DNA from 2 places in the Synechococcus sp. H55.8 genome. Region 1 is predicted to be linked to the other one. Evidence: riboswitches for the same ligand, from Rfam matches in the RefSeq annotation. Region 1 holds a riboswitch; the other holds the start of a gene.

The links. Region 1 has a riboswitch for cobalamin ahead of NW862_RS01415 (TonB-dependent receptor plug domain-containing protein). Riboswitches for the same ligand answer to the same signal wherever they lie in the genome.
Region 2: linked by a shared signal. The riboswitch ahead of NW862_RS11700 (sirohydrochlorin chelatase) and the one ahead of NW862_RS01415 (TonB-dependent receptor plug domain-containing protein) in region 1 are both predicted to bind cobalamin.

Annotation. Positions count from the first base shown of each region.
Region 1 is NZ_JANSJC010000002.1:69,772-73,177, reverse strand. It holds gene NW862_RS01415 (TonB-dependent receptor plug domain-containing protein) at 1-1,286, opposite strand, end outside; cobalamin riboswitch at 1,326-1,467, opposite strand; gene NW862_RS01410 (DUF1565 domain-containing protein) at 1,559-3,379, opposite strand.
Region 2 is NZ_JANSJC010000033.1:16,955-20,360, reverse strand. It holds partial or broken gene NW862_RS11705 (RNA-guided endonuclease TnpB family protein) at 1-226, opposite strand, end outside; gene NW862_RS11700 (sirohydrochlorin chelatase) at 480-1,550, opposite strand; cobalamin riboswitch at 1,580-1,716, opposite strand; gene NW862_RS11695 (heavy metal translocating P-type ATPase) at 1,829-3,406, opposite strand, start outside.

The DNA of each region.
Region 1 (3,406 bases):
TAGTTGGCTCTCAAGGTGGTGCCTTCCGCCACTGTCCAGCGGATCCCCACAGCCGGCGAGGTGGCCGAGCCATTGGCCAAACTGCTGAAGTCCTGGCGCATGCCCAGATCAAGGTGGAAGTTGGGATCCGGGCTGTAATCCAGGCGGGCAAACAGGGCGCCCTGGTTAACCGTATCGTCGTAGTTGATATTGGCAGAACCGTTGGCAAAGGAAAAAGTTGTATTGCGAGCTGAGATGGAGCGATAATCTACCCCCAAAGCTCCCTCTAGGTTTTCGCCGGCTTGCCAAGCATACTGCAGCTGGGATCCCCAGCCATTGCGCAGGATGACGTCGCGGGATCCCTGGCTTTGCGGAGCACTGAAACGGTAGTTGAGATCGTCAAAAAAGACTCTTGCCTGCAGGGATCCTGTTGCCTGAGTCCACAGCCAACTGAGATCCAGCAGCAGATCGTTGGTGTTTTGCTCTGCATCGGGAGAGGGAAATTCCACACTGCTGGGCACACGAAAGGCTTTATTGAGGTAGAGGGCGTTGGCTGTTAGGACTTGGTCTTTGGCCAGTTGCCAGGTAAGCTTGGCCTGCAAGTTGTGGTACTCCACCGCCGAGTTTTCCCGCTTGCCTGACTTGCCCAGCCGCTCAATTGCAAAGGGAAAGTCGTTGTTACTTTTCAGACGGCGATAGCTGAGCACCCAGCCCAGATCCTGGGCTTGGCCCCGACTTTGGATCCCTTGCTCATTGAGGCCGTAGCTGCCGACCGCCGCTTCCAGCACCGTCTCCGTTTCTGGCTGTGGCTCCACCGTAACGATGTTGATCACGCCGCCAACAGCATCCGAGCCATACAGAGTAGAGCCGCCACCGGGAGAGACTTCAATTCGCTCGACAATATCTGTGGTGAGTTGAGAGAGGTCAAACCCGCCAAAGAAGCCCAGATCGTTGAGGGGGCGGCCGTCCAAGAGCACCAACACCTGCGCCGTTCGCGCCCCTCGCATGAATTGAGAGCTAAGAGCTCCCAACTGAGTTCCCGCTGTGCCATCGCTGAGGATCCCAGGCAGATAGCGCAGGGCTTCTTGCACCGTCCTTGCCCCTTGCTCGCGCATCTGCTGGCGGGTGATGACATAGACTGGGCGCGAAGAGTCCCGCAGCAAGCCAGGGCGGCGAAACGGTGTGGTGACGGGTTGATTGAAAATCTCGGCACTAAGACTGGTGTCCAAGACCGCTTGCGCCCAGGCTGGGATCCCCAAACTCCAGCTCCCCAGCCCAAGGCTGAGACATACAACAATTACTTTCATCCGGTTTCTCCTGCTTCCGTGCGACGCGGAAGAGCTAAGCTGTGAGCCAAAGCCGCAGGCGGGCATCCTGACTGAGGGCCTTAGCCCATCACAGTTGCGGCACAGCGCCGGATTTGCACCGGACTTTCCCCATTGCTTGCCCTGGCTGATCCCCAGAGCAACCTGACGGCACGGCTTTCTCCGCAGTCCTTTTGGAAAAAGCCGTGCTAGGCATCATACATCCCCTGCTGGGGAGTTCCTATCCTGCCGGGGGGGATCCCTGGGCAGTGATATCAACGGAAGATCATCTCCGCCACTGCGTCAAAGCCGGCGTCCAACAGGCGATCCAGGACTGACTGGGCCTGGCTGCGGCTGTCGTAGAGGCCGGCCTGCAGCATCGTCCTGCCGTTGAACACGGTCTCCACCGCTTCGGGGACGAGCTGCCGCAGCCGCTGCAAATCGTCGCTGCCCTTGGGGGTTACCAAGACGCGAAACTGGGTTGCCGCTCGCGTCAGCGGGACGGAGTCCTTGTCGGCAGCCTGAGCAGGAGGAGCTGGGGCCGAGCTTGAGGGTGCAGAGGAGGAGGTAGGAGGGTTTTCTCTGGCTTGGCGGCGGGCCGGCGGCGGCAGCAGGGTGGTGATGTCGGTAAGGGGAGCTGCAGAGGCCTGGCGGACAGGGGCGGCAGGAGCCGGCTCAACCGGCTGGGCAGGCGTGGTAGAGCCATCGGGGGTGAAGGGGACGGCAACAAACTCCTGGGGTTGCGTGCTTGACGGCTGGCTGGGGCCGCTGGGCAAAATACGCCCTCCCGAGCCCGCTGCAGGAGGGGGAAGGGGGGCCGTCGATTGCGGCACCGCCACCACCGGTAGGTTTGTGGAAGTTTCGGCTGGCTTGGCCACCGCCGGCTGGGGATCCCGGCTGGGAGCCGGGGGGGCGCTGGGCAGCGTCAGGCCGCCGGCAGCAATGGGTGGTGGGGCGCTGCTGGGCAGGGCAGCAACCGTGGTTTGGCCCGCTAGATCCAGCTCCCCTTTGGTTTTGCCCGCCAGTTGGTTGCCGTTGGCGTTGAGGCGCAGGCCGCGGGTGGCGTTGTGGATGTCGTACTGGCCGTTGCCCTCAAAAATGTTGTTGCCGGGATCCGAGGCCGTGCCCAGATCGGGCTGGGCGTTGGTGATAGCTGTCAGGCCAGTCTCCAGGTTGCGGGCAATGAGATTGTTGCGCAAGATGGGCCGGGCGCTGCCGCCAACCACAATGCCGGTGCGGTTTTGCAGGATGCGGTTGTTGCGCACCATCGGCGCCGAGCGCTGGTCGATGGTGAGGCCAAAGCCGGTCTCTTGGAAGAGGTTGTTGACAATGGTGGGCTGGGAAGTACCCAAGACGGAGATGCCGTTGGCCCCATTTTTGTAGAAGCGGTTGCCCTCTATCCAGGGGTTGGAAGCGCCGGCAAGGAAGATCCCGTCGTGGATGCTGCCCACAAAGCTGTTGTTGAGAATGCGGGGGGAAGCCGATTCTATCCAGAGGGCATAGCCGCGCCGCCCCTGGTTGCGCAGGGTAACTCCGCGCACCTCTGAGCCGGTCTCGGCCAGCAGAGCAACATTTTGCCGGGCCAGGGTCGGGCTCATGTAGGTGCCGCCGCCATCGATCAGGTAGCCCTCCCCTAGGTTGGACTCGTCCCCGCGCAAGATAAGGCCAGCCTTGAGGCGGATGGGGAAGACTTCGCCGCTTTCTGCGCTGTAGATCCCCGGCAGCAGCTGGATGATGCTGCCCGCTGGCGCCCGTCCAATGGCATGGGTGATGGTCTTGAAGGGGTTGTTGCGGGATCCATCCCCTTGGGTATCGCTGCCGTTGGCGGCATCGACAAAAATGGCCGGGCGGTCGTCCGGCAGCGGTGGCGCCTGGGGCAGGGCCTGCTTCTCCAAAAGGCCAGTGTCCAGGGAAGTTTGCGCCCAACTGGGATCCCTTCCTGCCGCCAGCAGTAAGCTGGTGCTCAACAGCAGAGAGGCGGCCAGTCGTGCCAGGGTTGGGGAACCATGACGCTGCAACCACAAGTCAGGCAGGACTGCTGTAAATTGGTGTTCGCCGGATTTCTGCAGACGGATAAACGATAAGGAAGCGATCATAGGAGTCATCCTCACACCAGGCTGGGC
Region 2 (3,406 bases), on a different contig from region 1:
GTTGAGCAAACTCCGGCCACGCCTGCTTGAACTCCGGCAGAAGGTTCTGCTGCTCAAGGTAAGTAACCGTCCGGCGGTTGCGTCGGTACTCATAGCGTCGGTGAGCAACGCAAGCGTTGTAGAGGTAGCAGTGCAAACGGCGGGCAGACAACAAAGCCCGCTCTTGGGTTTTGTTGGGGTACAGCCGAAAGGTCTGCCGCCTGATTACCAGTACAGTTTCAGTCACCTTTTGTGACTTAGTCGAAGCCACAGTAAGTGTAGCATCGAGAATGGCAGACTAAGAAGCGACGCTGACGCAGTTTTTAGAATTCACTTGCACGTAGTGTTTGTAACAAAATACCGGTCACTAAAGTGTATTGGGAAGGGCTAGGCTTTGGCATGATTTGCTCCCTAGAAATTGTGAAGCAATATATCCAGAATCAGTCAGAGGGTGCTATCCATCCCCACCGTATAGACGGTGGGGAATTCCGCACCTTACGTTAAGGCACTTGCCAAGCCCGTCGGTGGTAATCCTCTAATTGAGCCCAGGGATCCGCAGCCGCTGCGGGGGCATGGCCGTGGTTGTGGTGATGGTGATGGGATCCCTGCCCATGGGAATGATGGTCATGATGATGGTGGTGGTGATGGGATCCCTGCGCGTGAGGGTGATCCTGATGGTCGTGGTGATGAGTATGCCCCACTCCCAGCTCTGCGCTCACCGCCAGGCGAAACTTGCAGAGGTGGCAGTTGATTGGGGTTTGGCCCTGGAGGGCTTCCTGCTCCAGTTGCTGCAGGCTGTGCAGCACCGTATCCACAAGACCCAACTCCGGCAGCATCAGCCACTCGATCTCGGGGTATTGGCGTCGCCGCTCTTGCACCGCCGCCTCGATTTTTTTCACCAGCACCCCTGTGAAGAGAAAATAGGGCAGCACGATCACCCGGCGCGGCTGCCAGGACAAGGCCCGCTCCAAACCCACCGGCAGGCGGGGGTGGGTGATGCCGATAAAGCAGGTCTCTACGGCGGCCAACCCCGACCCTTCCCAGAGCAGCCGGGCCAGCTTACAGGCTTCGGCGTTGGCTTCGGGATCGCTGGAGCCGCGACCGACAAACAGCAACACCGTTTCCGCCCCTGGGATCTGCCGCGGTTGGGCAGCCAGCAAAGCGGCCAAGCGATCTCGCAGCAGTTGCAAGATCTCGATGCGGATCCCCAGCGGCCCCCCGTAGTGGATGCGCAACTGCGGGTGGAGGGCCTGCAGGCGATCCAGCTCCACGGTCACGTCGAACTTGTTGTGGCGCGCCCCAAACAACAACAGCGGCAGGGCCACGATCTCCTGCCACCCTTGGGCCAAGCATTGTTCCACCCCCTGGGCGATGCTCGGCTGCGCCAGCTCCAAAAAACAAGGGATCACCGGCCGCTGGGGGGTGAGGGATTGGTACGCTTGGGCCAACTCCAGAAAGGCTTGCTGCCCCTCCGGGTCGCGGGATCCATGGCCGATGAGCAAGAGGGGCAATGGAGGAGAAGGAAACTGCCCAACCGCAAGGGGAGGGGAAACAGGGAGGGTATTCAACACAAAAAACTCCGTTCCTTGTGAATCGCAAGGGGTACAGGACAAGGGCAGGTGGGTGTTCTGGCTGAGGGAGGGATCCCATCACAGTTGCGTCACAGTGGCGGATTTGCACCGCGCTTTCCCCAATCTGCCCGAGCCTCTTAGGTTAGCTTGCCGCTTGCTCTTCACCAAGCCCCCCTGGGGGGATAGCCCCGGCCCCCTACCTTGATCCCTAGCTCCCCTCTCCCTCAGGGAGAGGGGCTGGGGGTGGTCGCGTGAGCGGCGCGGAGCGCTTGGGTGCCTCAGGGAGAGGAGCTGGGGGTGAGGGCTGGGAGAGGGGTTGGGGGTGAGGGCCGAAAATGCCGCAGCCGCAGGGCGTTAGCCACTACAGAAACAGAGCTCAAGGCCATGGCCGCCCCCGCCAGCATGGGGTTGAGCAACCAGCCGGTGAAGGGGTAGAGCGCCCCGGCGGCAATCGGGATCCCGAGGGTGTTGTAGATAAAGGCGAAGAAGAGATTTTGGCGGATGTTGGCAAGGGTGGCGCGGCTGAGTTGAATGGCGGTGACCACGCCCCGCAAATCGCCGGCTATCAGGGTAATGTCGCTGGCGGCTATGGCCACATCGGTGCCCGTCCCGATGGCGATCCCCACATCGGCTTCTGCCAGTGCCGGCGCATCGTTGATGCCATCTCCCACCATCGCTACCGGGTGTCGGGGCCGTCTGAGCTGGCGAATGTAGGCTGCCTTTTGCTCGGGACGGACTTGGGCGATCACCCGGCGAATGCCTGCCTGCTGAGCAATGGCCTGGGCGGTGGTGGGGTTATCCCCGGTTAGCAGAATCACCTCCAGGCCCATCTCCTGCAGCTGGCGCACCGCGGCGGGGGAGGTGGGTTTGATCGGGTCGGCAATGGCCAACAGCCCCACCAGACGATGGGATTGCGCCACGCCGATCACCGTTTTGCCCTGGCTTTCCCAGGTCTGAACCCGCTCCGACCAAGAGGGATCCCACGGGATCCCCAGCCAGCTCAGCCGACCGATGCGCACCTGCTGCCCCTCCACCCAGGCTTCTGCCCCCTCGCCCACTTTTGCCTGAAAGTGCTGGGCCGACGGGATTGAGATGCCTTCGGCTTTGGCTTTTTGCACCACCGCCTGGGCCAGCGGATGTTCCGAGTATTGTTCCACTGCTGCTGCCAGGCGCAACAGGGCTAGGGGAGAAGAGCCTGGCGTCCAGATATCGGTGACGCTGGGACGGCCCTCGGTGAGGGTGCCGGTTTTGTCCAAGACCACCGTGCGCAAGCGGTGGGCCAATTCCAGGCTATCGGCGCTTTTTACCAGGATCCCCAATTCCGCCCCCCGCCCCGTCGCCACCATGATCGAGGTGGGGGTGGCCAACCCCAGCGCACAAGGGCAGGCGATGATCAGCACCCCAATGGTGTTCACTAAGGCCAGCGTCGGATTGCCCGCCAGCCCCCACCAGAGGACAAAAGTTAGAATGGCTACCCCGATCACCGCCGGCACAAACCAGGAGGTCACCCGATCCGCCACTTGTTGAATGGGGGCCTTGGATCCCTGGGCCTCCTGCACCAGGCGCACGATCTGGGCCAGAAGCGTATCTTTGCCCACCCGCCGCGCTTCCATCACAAAGCTGCCCGTCTGGTTGAGGGTGGCCCCGATCACCTCATCTCCTGCCGACTTGCTCACCGGCAGGCTCTCGCCAGTTACCATCGACTCGTCCAGGCTGGAGGATCCCTCTAGAATGACCCCATCCACCGGCACCTTCTCACCGGGGCGCACCCGGATCCGATCCCCCACCTGCACCGCCGCAATCGGGATATCCTGCTCCACCCCGTCGCGGATGACCCTTGCCGTTTTCGGCTGCAA